Regions from separate parts of the Kitasatospora sp. NPDC057904 genome, predicted to be linked through region 2. Evidence: riboswitches for the same ligand, from Rfam matches in the RefSeq annotation. Region 2 holds a riboswitch; each other region holds the start of a gene.
The links. Region 2 has a riboswitch for cobalamin ahead of metE (5-methyltetrahydropteroyltriglutamate--homocysteine S-methyltransferase). Riboswitches for the same ligand answer to the same signal wherever they lie in the genome.
Positions count from the first base shown of each region.

Region 1: another riboswitch for cobalamin. It lies ahead of ACFVSN_RS20005 (HoxN/HupN/NixA family nickel/cobalt transporter); the one in region 2 lies ahead of metE (5-methyltetrahydropteroyltriglutamate--homocysteine S-methyltransferase).
Region 3: another riboswitch for cobalamin. It lies ahead of ACFVSN_RS25700 (cobalamin biosynthesis protein); the one in region 2 lies ahead of metE (5-methyltetrahydropteroyltriglutamate--homocysteine S-methyltransferase).

Region 1 covers NZ_JBHVOL010000007.1:228,372-236,187, forward strand. The annotation lists gene rpsR (30S ribosomal protein S18) at 1-109, opposite strand, end outside; gene ACFVSN_RS19980 (CobW family GTP-binding protein) at 115-1,290, opposite strand; gene rpsN (30S ribosomal protein S14) at 1,287-1,592, opposite strand; gene rpmB (50S ribosomal protein L28) at 1,592-1,828, opposite strand; gene rpmG (50S ribosomal protein L33) at 1,963-2,127, shown strand; gene ACFVSN_RS20000 (type B 50S ribosomal protein L31) at 2,209-2,460, shown strand; gene ACFVSN_RS20005 (HoxN/HupN/NixA family nickel/cobalt transporter) at 2,579-3,688, opposite strand; cobalamin riboswitch at 3,721-3,913, opposite strand; gene ACFVSN_RS20010 (ArsR/SmtB family transcription factor) at 3,996-4,379, shown strand; gene ACFVSN_RS20015 (hypothetical protein) at 4,433-6,106, shown strand; gene ACFVSN_RS20020 (AAA family ATPase) at 6,130-7,816, opposite strand, start outside.
Region 2 covers NZ_JBHVOL010000001.1:177,613-185,428, reverse strand. The annotation lists gene ACFVSN_RS00860 (pirin family protein) at 1-151, opposite strand, end outside; gene ACFVSN_RS00855 (carboxymuconolactone decarboxylase family protein) at 337-750, shown strand; gene ACFVSN_RS00850 (putative Ig domain-containing protein) at 1,194-3,194, shown strand; cobalamin riboswitch at 3,370-3,607, shown strand; gene metE (5-methyltetrahydropteroyltriglutamate--homocysteine S-methyltransferase) at 3,759-6,074, shown strand; gene ACFVSN_RS00840 (3-hydroxybutyryl-CoA dehydrogenase) at 6,164-7,021, opposite strand; gene aceB (malate synthase A) at 7,146-7,816, opposite strand, start outside.
Region 3 covers NZ_JBHVOL010000010.1:257,504-265,319, forward strand. The annotation lists gene ACFVSN_RS25690 (putative cobaltochelatase) at 1-1,622, opposite strand, end outside; gene ACFVSN_RS25695 (cobyric acid synthase) at 1,619-3,139, opposite strand; gene ACFVSN_RS25700 (cobalamin biosynthesis protein) at 3,136-4,098, opposite strand; cobalamin riboswitch at 4,200-4,344, opposite strand; gene ACFVSN_RS25705 (helix-turn-helix domain-containing protein) at 4,596-5,291, shown strand; gene ACFVSN_RS25710 (alpha/beta hydrolase family protein) at 5,512-6,600, shown strand; gene ACFVSN_RS25715 (hypothetical protein) at 7,263-7,816, shown strand, end outside.

The sequences.
Region 1 (7,816 bases), on a different contig from region 2:
CGAACTTCCGCAGGAGATCGGTGTCCTTGTAGTCGATGTACTCGATACCGGCTGTGACCAGCGGGTTGGGCTTGGGCCTCGGCGGGTTGAGTCGTTTACGCACAGTGATGATCCTCAGGCGACGGGGTCGAGCAGGTCGTGGAAGGCGTCGGGCAGCGCCTTCCAGCCGGATTCGCCGGCGGCGAGTTCGGCGTCGGTGAGCAGGCAGGAGTCGAGGAGGTGGGTGATCCCGTCCGTGTCCAGGCCCTCGGCCGTGAAGCTGAGCTGCTGCACGCGGTCGCCGTGGGCCGGGTGCCAGTCGAGGGCGGCGGCGGCCCGGCGCGCGGGCGGGTAGAGGTCCCAGGCCGCGTCGGGCAGCGCGGAGAGCCACGGCCCGCACTCCTCCACCGCGAGGTTCGCCCCGGCCGCGTCCCACGCGAGCATCAGGTCGGGCCGGTTGGCCAGCCAGAAGCGGCCGCGGCTGCGCTGGGCCGCCGGGACGAGCAGTTCGAGCGCCTCGTGCAGTCGCTGCGGGTGCAGCGGCCTGCGGCGCTCCCACACCATCGTGGTGACCCCGCCCTCGTCGTGCTCCTGCGGCAGCAGCGCCAGCGCCGGGTTGACCCGGTCGCGGGCGGCCGCGACGTCGAAGCCGCCGAGCGCGGCCCGGGTGAGCGCACCGGTGGCGAGCCGCACGACGCGGGCGGTGGGGTGGAGCTGGCGGAGCATCGCGAGCCCCGGCGTGTGCGCGGTCGCGCGCGGGACGGCGAGGGTGGTCGCGTACTCGATCTGGTGGGCGAGGGCCTCCGCGCGGGTGCGGGGGTCCTCCGGTGCGGTGTGCTCGCCGTGCTCCACGAGGTCGTCGGAGACGGAGAGTTCGCTCGTGAGCCGGTCGGGGTCGACGGCGGCGACGACGCCCGCGAGCTCGACGGCCTCCGCCAGGGGCCGGCCGTCGACCTCGCCGCCGGCGATGACCTCGACGGCCGGGTGCGGATCGCTGCCGCCCCACAGTTCGACCACCGCGAGCCCGTGCCGTCCTTCGTCCGCGATGCGCAGCAGCCGGGGCAGCAGGTCCTCCCGCAGGGCGCAGCACGGGCAGTCGTTGAGCAGCGGTACGTCGGCCGGGTCGAACTCGCCGCCCGCGTCGCGCAGTCGGCGGTGGACGACGCCGCGGGAGGCGTCCCGCAGGTCGTGGTGGAGGACCACGGCGTCGACCGCGCCGCGCGCCAACTCCTCGACGGCACTGCGGCGGTGGTCGGCGTGCAGCCCGGCGACGACCACGACGGGCAGCCTGGTCCCGTCCGCGCCGCTCACCAGCTGGCCTTGCGGACGCCGGGCAGGTGGCCCGCGTGGGCGAGAGTGCGCAGATTGATCCGGGAGAGGCCGAAGGCGCCGACGTAACCGCGCGGGCGGCCGTCGACGGCGTCGCGGTTGCGGATCCGGGTGGCGCTGGCGTCGCGCGGCTGGCGGGCGAGTTCGGCCTGGGCGGCGGCGCGCTCGGCGGGGGCGGTGCCGGGGTGGGCGATGGTCCTCTTGAGCTCGGCGCGGCGCCCCGCGTAGCGGGCGACGGTCTCGCGCCGCCGTTCGTTCTTGGCGATCTTGCTCTGCTTCGCCATCAGACCTTCTCCCCCCGGGCCCGGATCCGGGCGACGGCGGCCTCGACCCCGATCGCGTCGATCGTGCGGATCCCCTTGGCGCTGAGCGTGAGCCGGACGTACCGGCCCTCGCCCGGCAGCCAGTAGCGCTTGCGCTGGATGTTGGGGTCGAAGCGCCGCGGGGTGCGGCGGTGCGAGTGCGAGATCGCGTTGCCGAAGCCCGGCCGGCGGCCGGTGAGCTGGCAGTGGGCGGACATGGGGGCTCCCAAAACGGTCCGGGAATGGGCGGGACGGAGGTCACGTTACCCCAGATGAAAATGACATCCATTTCGGTGTACGGTTCCAACCCGGCCCCGAACCGCCGCACCACCCGACCCCTCCGGAGGACCTCATGGCCCGCAGCGAACTGCGCCCCGTCATCAAGCTCCGCTCCACCGCCGGCACCGGCTACACGTACGTGACCCGCAAGAACCGCCGGAACGACCCGGACCGGATGGTGCTGCGCAAGTACGACCCGGTCGCGCGCGAGCACGTCGACTTCCGCGAAGAGCGCTGACCGAAGAGCGCCGGAACGAAGAACGTCGAAACGAAGAACGTCGAACGAAGAGCGCTGATCCCCCGCCGAGGAGGCACCCCCATGAAGCCCGGAATCCACCCCGCCTACCGGCCCGTCGTCTTCCGCGACAAGGTCGGCGGCCTCTCCTTCCTCACCCGCTCGACGGTCACCAGCGACCGCACGGTCGAGTGGGAGGACGGCAACACCTATCCCGTCATCGACGTCGAGATCTCCTCGGCGAGCCACCCCTTCTACACCGGCCAGTCCCGCGTGCTCGACACCGCGGGCCGCGTCGAGCGCTTCCGCCAGCGCTACGGCGACCGGCACAGCTGACCCGGCGCAGCCGGCCCGGAACGCGCGCGACGGCGCCTCCCCACCGTGGGGAGGCGCCGTCGCGGCAGGCGTGCGGCAGGCGTGCGGCAGGCGTGCGGCAGGCGTGCGGCAGCCGTGCTCAGGAGCGTTCGGCGCCCCAGCGCTTCTCGACCCCGGCCAGCTTCCAGTACGCGATCGCCGCGGCCCAGACGACGACGAACAGCCCGGCGATCGCGTAGCCGACGTTGTCGAGCGAGATGTCCGCGATCCAGCCGGTGACCGGATCGGTCAGGTCCAGCTTCTCGTGCAGCACGCCGACCAGCTCGATCGTGCCGATGATGAACGCCACCGCGATCGACAGACCGGTGATCGTCAGGTTGTAGTACACCTTGCGCACCGGGTTGGAGAACGCCCACTGGTACGCGAAGTTCATGAACGTCCCGTCCAGCGTGTCGAACAGGCTCATCCCCGCCGCGAACAGCAGCGGCAGGCAGACGATCGCGTACCAGGGCAGCCCGGCGGCCGCGCCCGAACCGGCCATCACCATCAGGGTCACCTCGGTCGCGGTGTCGAAGCCGAGGCCGAGCACCATGCCCACCGGGAACATCTGGCCGGGCCGGGTGATCGAGCGGGTCGCCCGGTTCAGCACCCGGGCCATGAAGCCGCGCGAGTTCAGGTGCTGCTCCAGCTCGGCCTCGTCGTACTGCCCCGCGCGCATCGCCCGGAACACCTTCAGGATGCCGAGCAGCGCCGCCAGGTTGAGCGCGCCGATCAGGTAGAGGAACGCGCCTGAGGCCGTCGTGCCGACCATGCCGAGCCACTGGTGGGTCGTCGACTCGTCGTCCATCAGCGTGTTCGCCAGCTGCGCGCCGCCCGCGACCAGGGCGGCCATGACGACCACCATCGACGAGTGCCCGAGGGCGAACCAGAAGCCCACCGAGACCGGCCGCTTGCCGTCGGCCATCAGCTTGCGGGTGGTGTTGTCGATCACCGCGATGTGGTCGGCGTCGAACGCGTGCCGCATGCCGAGCGTGTACGCCGTGATGCCGAGGCCCACCCCGAAGACCTGGGTGCCGACGGCGTAGTTGTGCGGCGCCACCAGGAAGACGAGGGTCCCGAACGCCACGACGTGCATGGCCAGGATCACCCCCATCAGCCCGGCGGTGCGGACGGTGTCCTCTCTCCTCCACCGGAAGGTGGGCAGCACGGCGGGCGCGGCCTCGGGGGCGGCGGTTTCGGGCAGGGTCATCTTCGGATCACGCTCCAGCACCTCGTGGAAAGACGTTCGTGAGATGCCGTGGCCGGTCTCCTGGCTGACGGGGCTCCCGTACCCGCCTTCCCAGGCGCGCGAAGCGCCCAGTGGCGTCTGGGTACGGGCGGACTCCCCCGATCACAGTGGCGAGGGCCGCTCCGGACTGGGACCCCTGAGGGTCCGTCACCGGTCTTCCCGAGCACCACGGCGGGGAACACCGTAGGGGTCCCGGGCCGACCCTTGCAAGGCTGCGCACCTACGCAGGTGTCCAGGATCACAGGTCGTGAGCTGCCAGAATGTCCGCATGCATCTCGTACCGGCCGACCGCGCGGGCCACCGCACCATCGACGGACACCGGGTCTGTGAGGCCATCGCCGCGATCGGCGACGCCGCGCACGTCCGCTCGTGGTCCGAGCGGTTCTCCCTGCTCGCCGACCCCGGGCGGCTCGCGATCCTGCTCGCCCTGCACCGCGCCGGACCGCTCGCCGTCACCGACCTCGCCGTCGCCACCGGCATGCGCGACCCGGCCGTCTCACAGGCCCTGCGGCTGCTGCGGACGGCCGGCGTGGTCACCGGGGACAAGGACGGACGCGTCGTGCGCTACCGGCTCGTCGACGAGAGCATGCGCCCCCTCCTCGACGAGTGCGCCGCGGCCGACCACGAGGAGCCCGCCGCCGCGGCGGGCTGACCTCCCGGGCCTGAATCACCGCGGGGAGCCGACCCGATGAGTACGATCATGGCGTGCCGACCCACCCCCACGCCTGGCCCGCCGACCGCTGGAACACCCGGCCGGTCAGGGCGCGCGTGCTGGCGGTCGCCCGCACCCTCACCTCCGCCACCCGGGTCCTCGACGTCCTCACCCTCCTGAACCGCGACGGCATCGAGCGCTACGCCACCGTCAACCCCGGCTCCGCCTTCGCCGACGGCCTCGACGACTACCTGCGCGGCCTGCCCGGCATCACCCTGCTGGACTGGGAGGACGCCGTCCGGCACCGCTTCGACCTGGCCGTCGCCTGCGCCGTCCACTCCTCGATGCACCGCCTCGACGCCCGGCTCGTCGTCCTCCCGCACGGCGCCGGCTACAACCGCCTGGTGACCGAGTCCACCGGCGACACCGTCAGCGCAGCCGGCCTCTCCCGCAACGAACTCACCCACCACGGCCGGGTCTTCGTCGACGTCCTCGGCCTCTCCCACCCGGAACAGCTCGACCGGCTGCGGGTCTCCTGCCCCGAGGCACTGGACGTCGCCCAGGTCGTCGGCGACCCGTGCTTCGACCGCATGCTCCGCAGCCTGCGCCTGCGCGACTCCTACCGGGCCGCCCTCGGCGCCGTCGACGGCCGGCGGCTCGTCGTCGTCAACTCCACCTGGAGCGAGCACTCGTTATTCGGCCGCCGCCCCGACCTGCCCCGGCGCCTCGTCCGCCGGCTCCCCGCCGACGAGTACGCGGTCGCCGTCGTCCTCCACCCCAACATCTGGAACCGGCACGACCCCGAGGCCCTGCTCGACGACGCCCGGCGGATGGGCCTGCGCCTCGTCCCGCCCCACCAGGGCTGGCAGGCCGCCCTCGTCGCCGCCGACTGCCTGATCGGCGACCATGGCTCGGTGTCCGTCTACGGCGCCGCCCTGGAACGCCCCACCCTGCTCGTCGCCACCGGCGCCGCCGAACTCGACCCGCACTCCCCCAGCCACGCCTTCGGCCAGGCCGCCCCGGCACTCGACCCGGACGGCGACCTCGCCGCTCAGCTCGAACAGGCCCTGCAGAAGCAGGACCCGGCCGCCCTGCGCCCGATCACCGACCGCTCCCTCGCCCGCCGCGGCCGCTCCGCCGAGGTGCTGCGCCCACTGCTCTACTCCTTCCTGGACGGACTGGACGAACCGGACGACGAACCGCTCCTGCCGCCCTACCCCAAGCCGGTCCCCCGCCCCGGCACCCCCGAAGGCCCGACGGCCTACGACGTCGAGGCCGCGAGCGAGGGCACCGAGGTCAGCCTGCGGCGCTACCCCTTCGACCCCGGCGACCACAGCCCGCGCGGCTTCCACGCCCTCACCGACGAACACCCGGGCGACGCCCTGCGCTACACCGCCGAGGTCCTCGCCCGGACCGAGACGCGCGCCGAAGTCCCCGCCGGACGCTGGCTCGCCGACACCGCCGCCGCGCTCCCCGGCCTCGCCGTCGCGGTGGCCGCCCTCGGCCCGGCCCGCCACCTCGTCCGGCTGCGCACCGGCCTGCTGCTGGAAGCCCGCGCCGAACGGACCTGGGGCAGCGCCGAACCCCGCCTCGACCCGCTGCTCCTCGGCTCCGCCGTGGCGCACTGGCTCACCGCCGGCGGCGACCCGGCCGGCCTCCCCGAGCACGGACTCACCATCCGCACCGGCGAACACCGCACCCGGGTCGCGTTCACCACCGGGCCGTAAGAGGACGTCCTAGTGCCACGGCACTAGCGTGCCTGCAGTTCCTGCAGCCGCTCCCGGCTACGCGCCGCGAGCGCCGCGTCCCCCTGCTCCTCCGCGAGCTCGACGAGCAGCGTGTGCGCCTGCGCCTCCTTCGCGTACTGGCTCAGCCCGGCCGCCCGCCGCGCGCACTCGGCGGCGTCCGCGACCGCGAGGTCCAGCCGCCCCAGCGCGCGGTGGGCCCGGGCGCGCACCAGCGGGAGCTTCATCAGCATGTCGGTGTCCTCGGTGTCGACGGCCCTCGCGCGGGCCTCGTCGAGGACGGCCAGCGCCTCCTCCGCCCGGCCGTCCGCGATCAGCGCCTGCGCGACGTTGTAGCTCTGCACGATCTCGCCGTGGTCGTCGCCCCGGTTCTCCTCCAGGGCCAGCGTGAACCGCTCCACCGCCCGCGCCGTCCGCCCGTCGGCCAGGCACAGCAGCCCGTCCGTCTCGTACAGCACGCCCGCGAGCCGCCGGTCGGTCACCAGCGGCACCTGCTCCGCGCCGAGCGCCAACTGCTCGGCCGCGAGCGGGAACTCCCGCCGCTCGTAGTAGGCGCGGGCGAGCTGGTTGCGCATCCGGACGACGGCGTCGGGCTGGTTGTCCCACTGCGCCGACTCGACGCCGAGCCGGTGGGTGGCGATCAGGTCCTCGTAGTGCTTGCGGCCGTGGTACAGCGGCCACAGCGACTCGCAGAGCCGCCACACCTCGCCGTGCCACCCCTGCCCGGCCGCCGCCTCCACCACCGCGCGCAGGTCGGCCCGTTCGGCCTGGAACCACTCCAGGGCCGCCGCGTACGAGCCGAAGCCCGGCAGGTCGTCGCCGCTCGGCTCCTGCACCCGCAGCCGCGACCCCATCGCCCGGTCCGCCACCGACGCCCGGCCCCTGAAGTAGGCGACGATCCCGGCCAGGAGCTCGGCCCGGCCGGGCAGTTCGCGCGCACGGGCGTGGGCGTGCGTCCGGACGACGTCGTGCGCCTGGAAGCGCTCCTCCGGGCCGTCGTCGACCACGACGTCCAGCAGGTGCGCGCCGCACAGCTCGTCCAGGGCCTCGTCCGCGTCCTCGACGCCCGTCGCCCCGGCCAGTTCGGCCGACACGAAGGGGCCGGGATGCACGCCGATCAGGTGGTAGAGCGCCCGGGCGGGCGCCGAGAGCCGCTCGTAGACCGGGTCGTAGGTCCGGCGGAGGTTCCCCTCGTCGTTGTTCAGAATGGCCAACTTGCCCTCCCAGTCCGCTAGTTCGGCCACCACCTGGCCCACCGAGAGGCGGCTCCGGCCCAGCAGCTGGCTCCCGACCGCGTTGAGGGCGAGCGGCAGCCCCGCGCACCGCTCCACGAGGGCCGCGACCTCACCGTCGGTGCCGCGCCCGGCGCTCAGCCAGCCGCGCACCAGGGCGGCGGCCGCCGTCTCGTCCAGCCGCTCCAGCCGCAGCACCTCGGCGCCGTCCATCCGCAGCGCGTCCAGGCGTTGCCGGCCCGCCGCCACCAGCAGCCCGCTCGTCGGCAGCAGAGCACGGACCTCGGCGGCGTGCTCGACGTTGTCGAGGAAGACCAGACAGCGCTGCCCGGCGGTGGCCGTCCGGAACTCCCCGAACCGCTCCGCCTCCACGTCCGGCACACGGACCCCGAGGGCCCGCAGGAAACCCTCCAGCACCCCGGCGAGGTCCACCGCGGCCCCGTGCCGGTAGGCCTTGAGG
Region 2 (7,816 bases):
GCGTGCGGGCGCGCTGGGGCAGGGTCCGGCGCACCGTCATCGCCCGCGGCCCGCCCAGCGGCACGTCCCGGGCGGGCAGGATCTCCACCCGGGGGCGGGTCTCCCCGGTTCCGGCGTGCGGCTCGGCAGGATTGGTGCCGGTGGTGGTCACGGTGTGCTCGCTTCCTAAGAAGTTCTACTTTCAACTATCTTCGACTATCATGCCATGGCGCAGTGCCGCCCGACAGCGAAAACGTCCAGGGAGTTCCCGTGAGCGATGTGACTACGACCGTGACCGCCGCCCCCGCACGCCGCCGGGTGTTCGTCGACAAGGAGAGCCCGGCGGCCTTCCGCGCCATGCGCGCCACGGCCGACGCGGCGGGCGAGGCCGCCGCGAGGGCCGGGCTGGACCGGCGGCTGGTGGAACTGGTCAACCTGCGCGTGTCCCAGATCAACGGCTGCGCCTACTGCCTCAACGTGCACACCGCGGCGGCCCTGCAGGTCGGCGAGACCACACAGCGCCTGGGCACCCTCCCGGCCTGGCGCGACACCCAGCTGTTCAGCCCGCAGGAGCGCGCCGCACTCGCCCTCGCCGAGGCGACCACCACCCCGGCGGACGCGGCGCTCCAGGAGGAGGCCTACACCGCAGCGCGCGAGGCGCTGACGGACGAGCAGATCTCCGCGGTGATCTGGGTGGCCATCGCCATCAACGCCTTCAACCGGGTGTCGATCCTGAGCAAGCACCCGGTGCGCCCGGTGGCGGTGCGCTGACGGTGCGGCGGGGGCCCGGCGCGGCTCCCGCAACCCGCGCGGACCTCGGGCGATCCGTGTGCGTGGCAAACCCCAGGCCGGTCCGGCGCGTTGGCGGGCGACCGCCAGTGGCGGCATGACGCCTGGTCAAGACCAGGTCATGGCGGTCAAAGCCTCGGTCATGGCATGGACGCCGACCTTGTCCACAGGTCCGGGCTTCGCTACCTTTCAGGCGCCGGAGCCATGACGGCTCCCGCAACTCATCCCCTGGCATGTCCTGGACATCCTCAGCTCGGAACGGCCTCCGTCACCCCGTCGGGCCGACGCCCCACGGCCGTACCGAACTCCCGGGCAGCCGTTTGCACGTGCGCGTTTCCCCCTCATCCCGGGCCTGCACGCGACCCCGCCGCCTCACATCGGCGTGTCCGCACGCCCGGGGCCGACCCCCATCCGGGAGGGCTCCGTTGCACAAGCTCATCCACACCGCCCTGCGGCACGGCGGACTCCGCGCCACCACCGCGACGCTCGCCGTCGGTGCCGTGGTGGCCGCCGGCCTCGCCGTCGCGGCGCCGGCCGGCGCCACGGCCGCCACCTCCGGCGCGAACGTCAGGCACTCCTGCGCCCAGCCGGCCCAGCGTCACCAGAAGTCCTGCGACGCCCTGGTGCGCACCGACGTGGTGCAGCCGCACGCGTTCTCCCTCAGCGCGGTCTCGCCCGACGTGAACCCGTCCGGCCTCGGGCCGACCGACCTGCAGAGCGCCTACGGCCTGTCGACCAACGGCGGCGCCGGGCAGACCGTCGCCATCGTCGACGCCAACGACGACCCCAACGCCGAGTCCGACCTGGCGACCTACCGCGCGCAGTACGGGCTGCCTGCGTGCACCACCGCCAACGGCTGCTTCAAGAAGATCGACCAGAACGGCGGCACCAACTACCCGGCCGGCGACACCGGTTGGGCGGGCGAGATCTCCCTCGACGTCGACATGGTCTCCGCCGCCGCCCCGAACGCCCACATCCTGCTGGTCGAGGCGAGCTCGGCGAACATGGCCGACCTCGGCGCCGCCGTCAACCAGGCCGTCGCCCAGGGCGCGAAGTTCGTGTCCAACAGCTACGGCGGCCCCGAGGACTCCACCGACACCTCCTCGGACAGCCAGTACTTCAACCACCCCGGCGTCGCCATCACCGTGTCCTCGGGCGACTCCGGCTACGGCACCGAGTACCCGGCGGCCTCCCAGTACGTCACCGCCGTCGGCGGCACCTCGCTGACCCGCGACTCCAGCGCGCGCGGCTGGCACGAGACCGTCTGGGGCTCCAGCTCGGGCGGCAACGGCGCCGGCTCCGGCTGCTCGGCCTACGACCCCAAGCCGAGCTGGCAGAGCGACAGCGGCTGCTCCAACCGGACCGTCGCCGACGTGTCCGCGGTCGCCGACCCGGCCACCGGCGTCGCCGTCTACCAGACCTACGGCGGCAGCGGCTGGGCCGTCTACGGCGGCACCAGCGCCTCGTCGCCGATCATCGCCGCCGTCTACGCCGACGCCGGCACCCCGGGCGCGAGCGACTACCCGTCCCAGTACCCGTACCAGCACACGAGTGCGCTCAACGACGTGACCAGCGGCGCCAACGGCACCTGCTCCCCGTCCTACCTGTGCACCGCGGGCTCCGGCTACGACGGCCCGACCGGCCTCGGCACGCCGAACGGCCCGACCGCCTTCCGGGCCGGCACCAGCACGGGCAACACCGTGACGGTCACCAACCCGGGCAACCAGAGCACCACCACGGGCAGCGCCGCCTCCCTGCAGATCCGCGCGACGGACTCCGCCTCCGGCCAGAGCCTGACGTACAGCGCGAGCGGCCTGCCGACCGGGCTGTCCATCGACGCCTCCAGCGGCCTGATCAGCGGCACGGCGTCGACGGCGGGCACGTACAACGTGACGGTGACGGCGAAGGACGCCACCAACGCCTCCGGTTCGACGAGCTTCACCTGGGCCGTGTCAGCCCAGGGCGGCGGCTGCACCGGTGCGGGCCAACTGCTCGGCAACCCGGGCTTCGAGACGGGTAGCGCCTCGCCCTGGACCGCGACCGCCGGCGTGATCGACAACTCCGCGAGCGAGGCCGCCCGCTCCGGCTCCTGGAAGGCGTGGCTCGACGGCTACGGCAGCAGCCACACCGACACCCTGAGCCAGACCGTCACGATCCCGGCCGGCTGCAAGGCGTCGCTCGGCTTCTGGCTGCACATCGACACCGCCGAGACCGGCACCACGGCCTACGACAAGCTCACCGTCCAGGCCAACTCCACCACCCTGGCCACCTTCTCCAACGTCAACGCGGCCAACGGCTACACCCTGCACACCTACGACCTCTCCTCCTTCGCCGGGCAGAGCGTCACCATCAAGTTCACCGGCACCGAGGACGCCTCGCTCCAGACCAGCTTCGTGATCGACGACACGGCCCTCAACGCCTCCTGACCGACCGAGCACCACAGGTACGACAGGTACGACAGGTACGACAGGTGGGGCCGCAGCCGACTGCGGCCCCACCGGCACGTCCGCGGTGGCGCCGAATCCCGACGTCGTCTCCTGACGTCGTCTCAGCATCCGGACGAATGGCCGAATCCCCGACGAAGCGACCGCGGATAGGCCGTAGGCTGGCCGTGCAGCTGGTTCGCCCCGTCCGCCAGGCGGGGCGTCGCAAGAGGGAACCCGGTGACGCCTTTCAACTGGCCAGTCCGGGACTGCCCCGCAGCGGTGAGTGGGAACGACCGCCGTCATACGCACTGGGCCCGGGCCGGGTCTGGGAAGCGACGGCCAGTAGGTGACCGCCCTTCAAGGGCCGGCCGTGCCCACGAGTCCGAAGACCTGCCCGCTGCCCGCGTGCGACCGTTCGCGCGCGGCCATCCGGTGACCTCGAGGGCGGGTCGGCGACCACACCAGGCGGAGCTGCCCGTGCAGCGGTTCGCCCGGTGCGTCATCCCTTCGCGTCCTCGTCCCGTCGCCGGGTACTTGAGAGACAGACTCGCGAAGGAGAGTCCCTTGACCATGAAGTCCGCAGCCGCGGCGACCCTCGCCACCGCGTACGGCTACCCCCGCCAGGGCCGGGGCCGGGAGCTCAAGAAGGCGATCGAGGGGTACTGGAAGGGCGCCGTCACCGCCGAGACGCTGCTCGCCACCGCCGCCGACCTGCGCCGGGGGAACTGGCAGCAGCTCGCCGACTCCGGCATCGAGGAGATCCCGACCGGGGACTTCTCGCTCTACGACCACGTGCTGGACACCACCGTCGCGGTCGGCGCCATCCCGTCCCGCCACCGGGACGCCGTCGATGCCGACCCGCTGGACGGGTACTTCGCCATGGCGCGCGGCACCCAGGACGTCGCGCCGCTGGAGATGACCAAGTGGTTCGACACCAACTACCACTACCTGGTACCCGAGTTGGGGCCGGGCACGGCCTTCGCCGCCGATCCGGCCAAGGCGGTCGGCGAACTGCGGGAGGCCCTCGCGCTCGGTCACGCCGCCCGCCCGGTGCTGGTCGGGCCGGTCACCTACCTGCTGCTGGCCAAGCCCGCCCCCGGCGTCGACGACGACTTCCGGCCGATCACCCTGCTCGACCGGCTGCTGCCCGTGTACGCGGAGCTGCTCGCCGCTCTGCAGGCCGCCGGCGCCGAGTGGGTGCAGCTGGACGAGCCCGCGCTCGTCCAGGACCGCACCCCCGCCGAGCTCAACGCCGCCGCCCGCGCCTACCGCGAGCTGGGCACGCTGACCGACCGTCCGAAGCTGCTGGTCGCGAGCTACTTCGACCGCCTGGGCGAGGCGCTCCCGGTCCTCGCCAAGGCCCCGGTCGAGGGTCTGGCGCTGGACTTCACAGGACCTGCCGCCGCCAACCTGGACGACCTCGCCGCCGCCGGCGGGCTGCCGGGCAAGCGGCTGGTGGCCGGCGTGGTCGACGGGCGCAACATCTGGATCAACGACCTGGAGCAGTCGCTCGCCACCCTGGCCACCCTGCTCGGGCTCGCCGACCGGGTCGACGTCGCGCCGTCCTGCTCCCTCCTGCACGTGCCGATCGACGCCTCCGCCGAACGCGACGTCGACCCGCAGATCCTGCGCTGGCTCGCCTTCGCCAAGCAGAAGGCCGCGGAGGCGGCGCTGCTGGCCCGCGGCCTGCGCGAGGGCACCGGGGCGATCACCGCCGACCTCGCCGCCAACCGCGCCGACCTCGCCTCCCGGGCCGGCTCGCCGATCACCCGGGACCCGGCCGTCCGCGCCCGCTCCGCCGCCGTCACCCTCGACGACACCCGCCGCGCCCAGGCCTACCCGCAGCGCGCCGAGGCCCAGCGCGCCCGCCTCGGCCTCCCCCTGCTGCCGACCACCACCATCGGCTCCTTCCCGCAGACCACCGAACTGCGCCTCGCGCGCGCCGACCTGAACGCGGGACGGATCGACGCCGCCGCCTACCGGGAGCGCATGGAGGCGGAGGTCCGCGAGGTCATCGCCTACCAGGAGAAGGCGGGCCTCGACGTCCTCGTCCACGGCGAGCCCGAGCGCAACGACATGGTCCAGTACTTCGCCGAGCAGCTCACTGGCTACCTCGCCACCCGGCACGGCTGGGTGCAGTCCTACGGCACGCGCTACGTCCGCCCGCCGGTCCTGGCCGGGGACATCTCCCGCCCGTACCCGATGACCGTCGACTGGTTCCGCTACGCGCAAGGCCTGACGGACCGCCCGGTCAAGGGCATGCTGACGGGCCCGGTCACCATGCTCGCCTGGTCCTTCGTGCGCGACGACCAGCCGCTCGCCGAGACCGCCCGCCAGGTCGCCCTCGCCCTGCGCGACGAGGTCACCGACCTGGAGGCCGCCGGCGCGGCCGTCGTCCAGGTCGACGAGCCGGCCCTGCGCGAGACCCTCCCGCTGCGGGCCGCCGGCCGCCTGGCCTACCTGGACTGGGCGACGGAGGCCTTCCGCGTCGCCACCTCCGGCGTCCGCGCCGACACCCAGATCCACACGCACATGTGCTACGCCGAGTTCGGTGCGATCATGACGGCGATCGACGAGCTCGACGCGGACGTCATCTCCCTGGAGGCGACGCGCTCGCACATGGAGGTGGCCGGGGAACTGGCCGGGGCGGGCTACCCGCGCGAGGTCGGTCCGGGGGTGTGGGACATCCACTCCCCGCGCGTGCCGAGCACCGAGGAGGCCGTGGCGCTGCTGCGCGCGGGCCTCGCGGCGATCCCGGCCGAGCGCCTGTGGGTCAACCCCGACTGCGGCCTGAAGACCCGCGGCTGGGCGGAGACCCGCGCCTCCCTCGACAGCCTCGTCGCCGCCGCCCGCCACCTGCGCGAGGAACTGGCGGGCTGATCCGACCCCCTTCCCCGGGGACAGCACAAGGCCCCGCCGGTGTCCGGCCCTCCGCGACAGAGGCCTGGACACCGGCGGGGCCGGCTCGGTCACACCCCGCGGTGCGGGTGGAACCCCTGCCCGGTCTTGCGGCCGAGCAGGCCCGCCTCGACCATGCGGGAGAGCAGGGGCGGGGGTGCGAAGAGCGGCTCCTTGTACTCGTCGTACATCGACCGAGCGATCGCCTCGACGGTGTCGAGGCCGATGAGGTCGGCGAGTCGGAGCGGACCCATCGGGTGGGCGCAGCCGTGGACCATGCCGGCGTCGATGTCCTCGGGGGTGGCGTGGCCGGCTTCGGCCATCCGGATCGCGGACAGCAGGTAGGGCACGAGCAGGGCGTTGACGACGAAGCCGGCGCGGTCGCGGGAGTGGACGACGTGTTTGCCGAGGACGTCGCGCGCGAAGGCCTCGGCGCGGGCCAGGACGGGTGGGGAGGTGTGCAGGGAGGAGACGAGCTCGACGAGGGGCATCACCGGGGCCGGGTTGAAGAAGTGCAGCCCGAGGACGTGCGAGGCGCGGCCGGTGGTGTTGCCGAGGCGGGTGACCGGGATGGACGAGGTGTTGGGGGCGAGGACCGCGTCGTCGTCGGCGAGGACCTTGTCGAGCGCGGTGAGCACGTCCGTTTTGACGCGTTCGTCCTCGATGACGGCCTCGACGACGAGCTGGCGGTCGGCGAGCGCTTCGAGGTTGTCGGCGAACAGCAGGTGGGCCCAGGTGTCCTCGCGGTCGGTCGGGCTGATCCGGCCGCGGTCGACGGCGCGGTGCAGGGAGCGGTCGATGCGGCCGCGGGCGGCCCGGAGTGCGGCCGGGTCCCTCTCGCAGACGATGGTGTCCAGGCCGGCGCGGGCGAAGACCTCGGCGATGCCGGAGCCCATCTGGCCGGCGCCGACGACGGCGACGCGGCGGATCGCGTCACGGTTGGTCTTGTCACGGCCGGTCTTGTGACGGCCGGCTTCGCCACGGCTGGCTTCGTCATGACTGGTCTCGTGACGGCGGATCTCGTTCAAGGCTGCCTCCGTACGGGTGGGCGGGTCAGGCCGCGGCGCGGACGCGGACGAGGTGGCGGGCGTACGCCTCGGTGGTGAGGAAGGCGGGGAGTTCGTCGCCGAGGGCGGTCTCTTCGAGGATCCGCACCGCGTGGTCGAGCAGTTCGGGTTCGACGCCCTCGCCGAGGAGCGCGGCCCGCTCGCGGTCGATCAGGCGGCGCACCAGGTCCGGGGTGGCGAGGGAGCCGCCGGTGAGCCGGGTGCAGTGGTGCTGCCACTGCCAGATCTGGCAGCGGGCGATCTCGGCGGTGGCGACGTCCTCCATCAGGCCGAACACGGCGACGGCCCCGGCGCCGCCGAGCCACGCCGTGAGGTAGCGCAGGGCGACGGCGACGTTGGACCGCAGCCCGTGGTCGGTCGGCAGGCCGGGGGAGAGGCGGTGGACGGCGAGCAGGTCGGCGGCGGTGACGTCGACGTCCTCGCGGGTGCGGTCGAGCTGGTGGGGGCGGTCGCCGAGGACGGCGTCGAAGGCGGTGCGGCAGGTGGCGACGAGGCCGGGGTGGGCGACCCAGGAGCCGTCGAAGCCGTCGCCGGCCTCGCGTTCCTTGTCCGCGCGGACCTTGGTGAGGGCGGCCTCGTTGGCGGCCGGGTCGCGCTGCGGGACGGCGGCGGCCATGCCGCCGATGGCGTGGGCGCCGCGGCGGTGGCAGGTGCGGA
Region 3 (7,816 bases), on a different contig from region 2:
TAAGCGTCCATCAGCAGCGACAGCACGGCGCCCTTGACGGCGGTCATCCGCTGCCGGGCGGCCATCGAGCCGGAGGCGTCGACGACGAACAGCACCAGGTTGGACTCGCGGCCCTTGCGCACCTGCTCGCGGAAGTCGTCCTTGCGCAGCACGAGCGCGGCGCCGGCGCGCCCGCGCGCCACCTGGTGCGGCGCGGCGGCCTGGAGGGTGGCGGTCAGGTGCAGGCGGCTGAGGGCGCCCTGGGGGCGTCGCGCGCGGACGGTGTACCCGCTGTCGGTCTCGGCGGGGGAGCGGCGGCCCTGCGCGCCGTGGCCGGTGCCGCGCACGGCGAACAGCCGGGTGCGGTACGGGTCGCCGGCCGCGACCGGCGCCGACTCCCGCGCGGGGGCGGGGTGCTGGGCCGGGACGGGCTGCTGCTCGGGGAGGTCCGGGGCGGCGGCGTCGGAGGCGGCGGCCTCCGGGGCCTGCGGACCGCTCTCGGGCTCGGGCGCGCCGCCGCCGTCCGGGCCGGGGCCGCCGTCGTCGCCGGGGCCGGGGCCGTCGCCGTCCGGGTCGTCGCCGTCACCGTCACCGTCGGTCCCGGGGGAGTCCTCCGGGGAGTCCTCGGGCTGCGCGTGCTCCTCCAGCGTCCGGTCCAGCTGCTCCTCGTCCAGTCCGGGCGCGTCGAACGGGTTGCGGCGGCGCCGGTGCGGCAGTGCGAGCTGGGCGGCCTTGCGGACGTCCTCCTCCAGCACCTCCGTGCGCCCGTCCCACGCGGCCAGCGCGACGGCCGTCCGCGCCATGACGATGTCGGCGCGCAGCCCGTCCACCTCGAACGCGGCGCACACGGCGGTGATCTGCCGGAGCGCCACGTCGGTGAGCTCGACCTTGGGCAGCAACTCCCGTGCGGCGGTGATCCGTTCGGCGAGCGCCCGCTCCTCGCCGGCGAACCGCGCCGCGAAGCCGGCCGGGTCCGCGTCGTAGGCGAGCCGCCGCCGGACGACCTCGGCGCGCTCGGCCGGGTCGCGCGTCGCGGCGATCTCCACGGTCAGGCCGAAGCGGTCGAGCAGCTGCGGCCGCAGCTCGCCCTCCTCCGGGTTCATCGTGCCGACCAGTAGGAACCGGGCCGCGTGCCGCACCGAGACGCCCTCGCGCTCGACGTAGGAGCGGCCCATCGCGGCGGCGTCCAGCAGCAGGTCGACGACGTGGTCCTGGAGCAGGTTCACCTCGTCGATGTAGAGCACCCCGCGGTGCGCCTTGGCGAGCAGTCCGGGCTCGTACGCCTTGACGCCCTCGGCGAGCGCGCGCTCCAGGTCGAGCGAGCCGACGATCCGGTCCTCGGCCACGCCGACCGGCAACTCGACCAGCTGGGACGGCCGTTCGCTGCTCCCGGAGGAGGCGTGCGGTCCGTCCGGGCACTGCGGGTCGGGCGCGGCCGGGTCGCAGGAGAAGCGGCAGTCGTCGACGGTGGCGATGGACGGCAGCAGGCCGGCCAGCGCGCGGACCATCGTCGACTTGGCGGTGCCCTTCTCGCCGCGCACCAGCACGCCGCCCACGGCCGGGGAGACCGCGTTCAGCAGCAGTCCGAGCCGCAGGTCGGTCATCCCGACGACCGCGGTGAACGGGTAGCGGACGTCACTCATGCGTTGCCAGCCTCCTCAGGCGCACCGGGCGGCAGGAACGGCAGCGTTCCGGCCGCCGGCACCCCGCCCTCGATCAGCTTCCACAGCGCGTCGGTGTCCGCGTGCTCCTCGATCAGGTCCCCCAGGCGGTCCAGCCGGGCCTCGCGCGCCTCGGCGAACGAGGTGTCCGGCGCCGGGACGAACGCGCGGCCCGCCAGCGCGGCCACCTCGCGCAGGAACTCCCGGCGGAACCCGTCGTTCTCCAGCGCGCCGTGCCAGGTCGTGCCCCACACCGAGCCCACCCGGCATCCGTCCAGGAAGGGCTCCCCGCCGTCCACGGCGACCACCCCGTGGTGGATCTCGTAGCCCTCGACGCGGTGCCCGTAGGCCTCGCCGACCGGCCGGGCGAGCACCTTCTCCACGCCGAACCGCACGCGCGTCGGCAGCAGGCCGAGCGCGTCGACGGCACCGGCCTTGGACTCGACGTCGTCGACGATCGAGCCCGCCAGCATCTGGTACCCGCCGCACACACCGAGGACCGGCAGCCCGGCCGCCGCCCGCGCCCGCAGCGCCGGCTCCAGCCCGCGCTCGCGCAGCCAGGCGAGGTCGGCCACGGTGGCCCGGGTGCCGGGCAGCACGACGAGGTCGGCGTCGGCGAGCTCCTCCGGCCGGGTCGCCCAGCGGACGAGCACGCCGGGCTCCTGCGCCAGCGCGTCCAGGTCGGTGAAGTTCGACAGCCGGGGGAAGCGCACCACGGCCACCCGCAGCACGTCCGCCCCGAGCGGCCCGCGCCCGTCGACCCGGTCCACGACCGTCGACAGGTCCAGCGAGTCCTCGGCGTCCAGCCACAGCCCCGGCAGCATCGGCAGCGTGCCGAGCACCGGACGGCCGGTCAGGCCGTGCAGCATCTCCAGGCCGGGCGCCAGCAGCCGGGCGTCCCCGCGGAACTTGTTGACGAACCAGCCGGCCACGTGCCGCTGGTCCTCCTCGGACAGCAGCGCCAGCGTCCCGTACATCGCCGCGAACACGCCGCCCCGGTCGATGTCGCCGACCACCACGACAGGCAGCCGGGCGGCCGTCGCCAGGCCCATGTTGGCGATGTCCCGGTCGCGCAGGTTGATCTCGGCGGGCGAGCCCGCGCCCTCGCACACCACCACGTCGTACCGGCGGCGCAGGTCCGCCAGGCACTCCAGGGCGCGCTCCAGCAGGACGGGCTTGCGCTCGCGGTAGTCCAGCGCGCCCACCTCGGCGACCGGCCTGCCGAGCAGCACCACCTGGCTGCGGCCGTCCGCGCCGGGCTTGAGCAGCACCGGGTTCATCGCCGCCTCCGGCTCCACCCGGGCGGCCTGGGCCTGCATCGCCTGGGCCCGGCCGATCTCGGCGCCGTCGGCCGTCACGAACGAGTTCAGCGACATGTTCTGCGCCTTGAACGGCGCCACCCGGACGCCCCGGCGGGCCAGCCACCGGCAGATGCCCGCCGTGACGACGCTCTTGCCCGCGTCCGAGGTCGTCCCCGCGACCAGCAGCGCGTTGGTCATGCCCTTCCCCTCCTCAGCAGCGATCGCAGCAGGACGTGCCCCGCGACCGTCGTACCCAGCGCCAGCGCGCCCACCCGCCGCGACAGCGCGCAGGCCCGCTCGATGTCGTCCACCGTCACCGGCCGCAGCTCCGCGCCCAGCACCGGCCGGTGCTCGACGCGCTCGCCGTACTGCAGCGTGCCGCCCAGCCGCACGCCCACGGCGCCCGCGAACGCCGACTCGGCCTGCCCCGCGTTCGGGCTCGGATGCGCCGAACCGTCCCGCCGCCACACCCGCCAGGCCGTCCGCGGCTGCGGCGCGGCGGCCACCGTCAGCAGCGCCGTCAGCCGGGCGCCAGGCCAGCCCGCCACGTCGTCCAGCCGGGCCGAGGCCCAGCCGAACCGGGCGTGGCGCGGCGAGCGGTGACCCACCATCGCGTCCAGCGTGTTGACGGCGCGGAAGGCCAGCAGACCGGGCGTGCCGGCGAGGGCGCCCCAGGCCAGCGCGTTCACGACGGCGTCCGCGGTGTTCTCGGCCACCGACTCCACGACGGCGCGGGCGATCTGCTGCCCGTCCAGCGCGCTCGGGTCGCGCCCGCACAGGTGCGGCAGCCGCTCCCGGGCGGCGGGCAGGTCGCCCGCGGCCAGCGCCCGGCCGATCGTGCGCGCCTCCCGGGTCAGCGAGGTGCCGCCGAGCACCGTCCAGGTCGCGGCGGCGGCCAGCGCGGCCCGCCCCAGCGGCCGGCGGCCGGCCGTCCGCTCCAGCGCCACCGCGCCCGCCGCGACGGCGCCCACGCAGAGCGCCGTGTACGCGGCCCCGGTGGCCCGGTCGTCGCGCCACATCCGGCGCTCCAGGCGGGTCGCCGCACCGCCGAAGACGGCCACCGGGTGGCCGCGGCGCGGATCGGCGTAGCGGGCGTCCGCCAGGTAGCCCGCGACGGCGCCGACCGCGAAGGCGGCGGCGCGGGTCAGCGGGCGCACGACGGAGGGGGACAGGGGAGGGCTCGGCGGGTCGGGGCAGCCTGCATCGCGTGCGAGTCCTCACTCAGGGTCCGCGCCCTGGATCGACGTACCGGGGGCGAGAGTCTCCTGGCTTCCGGGTCGAACGCACCCCCGGAGCCTTCCAGCAGCACGTCAGCGAAGACTGACGGTCCGCCGTGGCGTCGTTCCGGCCGTGCTCCCCGGTGACAGTGGCGGGACCGCGCCGGACTCGCACCGGCTTCCTCTGCATGCCTCCGTTTGGCCCTGGGATCCCATCACGCGGCCGAACCGGGAGTCAACCGAGGTCACGGAGGGGTTGGTCACACGCGGGAGGCCCGGCGCGCGCCCGCGAACGCCCCCGTCACTACCTCCGAGTACTGCCGCCGCAGGGGCATGACATCCTGTGCGATCCTCCAGCGGTCCGCGCGCGCCCTCCCCGGCGCTTCGTGCGTTCGGCGGCTGGGGGCCCGTTCGTACCGGCCCTAGCGTTCGTTCACATGCGACGAAGACAGCCTCCGCCCGCCCTGCCCCCGGTGCCGTTCTCGCCCGCCGCGGCCCGCGCCCACCGCGCCGGGCTCGGCCTGACCCCCGAACAGGTCGCCGGCGGCATGGCCGCGCACGGCGTCCGGCTGCTGCCCACGCACGTCATCGCCTGGGAGAGCGGCGAGCTGCGCCCCACCGAGGAGGAGTTCATCGCCCTCGCCCGCGCCCTGTGGTGCCCGCCCGCGCAGCTCATGGGCACCCGCCCGGCCCGCCTGCGCGACCACCGCGTGGCCCGCGAACTGAGCCAGGACACCGCCGCCCGTCGCATCGGCGTCGCCCTGCGCGTCTACCAGGAGGCCGAACTCACCGGGACGTGGGACGGCGACGAGGAGCGGACGCACGCGCTCGCCCAGGTGCTCGGACTGCGGCTCACCGAACTCGTCGAGGTGACCGGCCGCGGCGCCGAGCTCGACCAGCGGCTGCGCAGGTGCGTGGACGGCCGCTGGCAGCCCCACCTGCGGGCGGTCGCGCGGCTCGTGCCGGTCCACGAGGACGACCTCGCGACCGTCCTGACGGCCCTGCACCAGGAGCACCAGGTGTCCTCCCCGCACTGGGGCGCCGCGACGCCCACCCTGCCCCCGCGCGACCGGCCCCTGGCCCCGCGCTTCTGGGAACTCCTCGGCCGCCTCCACACGGAGATCCCGGTCTGACCCCACCCCCACCCCGTCCCCGGCTCCCACCCCACCCCGTCCCCACCCCGCCCCCGCCTCCGCCTCGGCCTCCCGCCTCCCCGCCCTCCGCAGGAGCCGCCCCCCCACCCCGTCCCCCGTACAGCCCATCCCACTGGCCCCCGCCCCCACCCGCCAGTGAACTTGTCCCCAGCAGACTCACAGAGCGGGGAGCGATATGCGTTGGGGAACCGCAGCCGCCGTGGCGGCAGCCGCCGTCGGCACCGGGGTCGCCGTGCTGGTCGTCGGCCGGCGGGCGTCCGAGCGGCTCGTGCGGCCGGAGAGCGCCGTGCTGGAGTCCGGCCCCGTCCTGGTGCAGAGCCTCGCCGCCGGCCGGATCACCTTCAACCGGACGCCCGCGGCCCTCCACCCCGGCCGCTGGGCGCTGGAGTGGGACGGCGACGGCCACGCCGTCGTCGACGACATCCTGCACAGCGACGAACAGGGCGTCACCCGCCGCCTGGTCCGCGCCGACCGGGGCACCCTGACGCCCGGCACCGAGGTCCGCTTCACCCCGCGCGTGCACCTCGGCGACCCGACGACCTCCCTCGGCCTCCCGTTCACCGAGACCGCCGTCGCCGGCGAGCTGGGCGCGATGCCCGCCTGGCGCCTGGACGGCAAGCGCGGCACCTGGGTGGTCCTCGTGCACGGCCCCGGCGCCGACCGCACCCAGACGCTCCCCGTGCTGCCCGTCCTCCAGCGCCTGGCGCTGCCCGCCCTCGCCGTCACCTACCGCGGCGACCAGGGCGCCCCCGCCTCGCCGGACGGGCTCGGCCACTTCGGCGAGACCGAGTGGCGCGACGTGGAGTCGGCCGTGCGGCTCGCCCTCGACAGCGGCGCCGGCCGGGTGATCCTCTACGGCTGGTCGGTGGGCGCGACGATGTGCCTGCACGCCGCGGCCCGTTCGGCCTGGGCGGGGGCGATCGCCGGGATCGTCCTGGACTCGCCGGTGCTCGACCTGCCCGCCACCGCCCGCCGCGACGCGGTCCGGGCCGGCTACTCCAGGCCGGTCGCCGAGCTCGGCGCGCTGGCCGCGGAGGGCCGCACCGGGGTCGACCTGGCCGACTTCGCGCGCCTCGCCGAGGGCGCCGACCTGCGCGTGCCGACCCTCGTCCTGCACAGCCCGGACGACCCGATCGCGCCGTTCCGCGCCGCCCGGCACCTCGCCACGGCCCGTCCCGACGTCGTCAGCCTCCGCACCTTCCCGGGCGCGGACCACACCGCCCTCTGGAACTCCGACCCCGCGCACTACTCGGAACTCCTCCGGCGCTGGCTCACCCCCCTCCTCTGATCCGGACCGGCTGCCGTTAATCCGGGGCATTCCGGCCGGTCATTCCCCGGTCCGGCCCCCGCTTCCTCCGTTCTTGCAATTCCCCCCACCCGTCATCGCGCGCCACCCGGGCACCGGAAGCCGATTCCGCCGGAACGGGAAGTCGGCGCGGTCGATTTCCGCCACCGGTCCCGCCCTCGCCGACCTGGCCGATCCGCATCCACCCGGAGCACTCCCGGCGGGCGTGCCCGGTGCGCGCATTCCCGCCTCCATCCGTCGGCGACACCGCGAGAGTCGGCCATTCACCCCTCGCCGCAGCCCTTTCCGTATCCGTTCGAACACCCCCCGTGACCACCGCAAACGGGCCTGGCATGAGCCCGCCACACGATTCCGGCCAGGCGGTTTGCCGCTGTTGCCCGATCTTGCGGAGGTGCTGCCACAACCCGCCCGCCCGTACAACCAACCGGATGTGACAGAAGGCCGGTACAAGGGGAAGACTGCTCGACGTGACGTCTCGGAACCCGCGCGACCGTGATGCCCCGCTCCCACCGACGATCGGTACCGGTGCGACGGTGACCCGCCTCCCCGGTACGGCCCACCGGCCCGTCGGGGCCAGGCCGGGCGGGGGCGGCGTACCCCGCCGACGAGGCCCCGCACCCGCCCCAGGCCGCGGCCGGGTCCCCGTGCCGGACGGCTTCCCCGCCCCCGCCGAGCTGGCTCCGCTGGCCCGCCGGATGCTGGTGGACGCCGTCCGGATCGCCCGCTGGGCGGGGGAGCTCGGCGAGGTCGACAAGCGGGGCGAACTGCTCCCCGAGGACGCCCGCGCGGCGGGCCGCGCACTGGCCATGACGGTCGGCGCCGCGGCCAAGGCCTGGGGCCAGGCGCTGCTGGTCGGCCTGGTCGAGGCCCGCGACGGCGGCGCCGGGCCGGGCTGGCGGCTGCACGCCTGGGAGCACGACGACGAGGCCGTGGTGCGCGGCTGGTCCGCGCTGTTCGACGCCTGGACGCTGCTCGCGCCGGTCCCGCCGGCCGCCCTGCGCGGCGTCTTCACGGTGCTGGCCGGCCAGGCCGTGGACCAGGCCCCGCAGCTGCTCTCCTTCCTGCACCTGGTGGCCGGCCCGGTCGCCGACAGCGAGCTCCTGGAGCTGCTGCGCCGCGGCCTGGACGAGCGCCGGGTCGGCGGCAGCGGGGGCGTGGGCCTGTCGCCCGTGCCGCACGCCGCCTCCGCCGTGTCGGC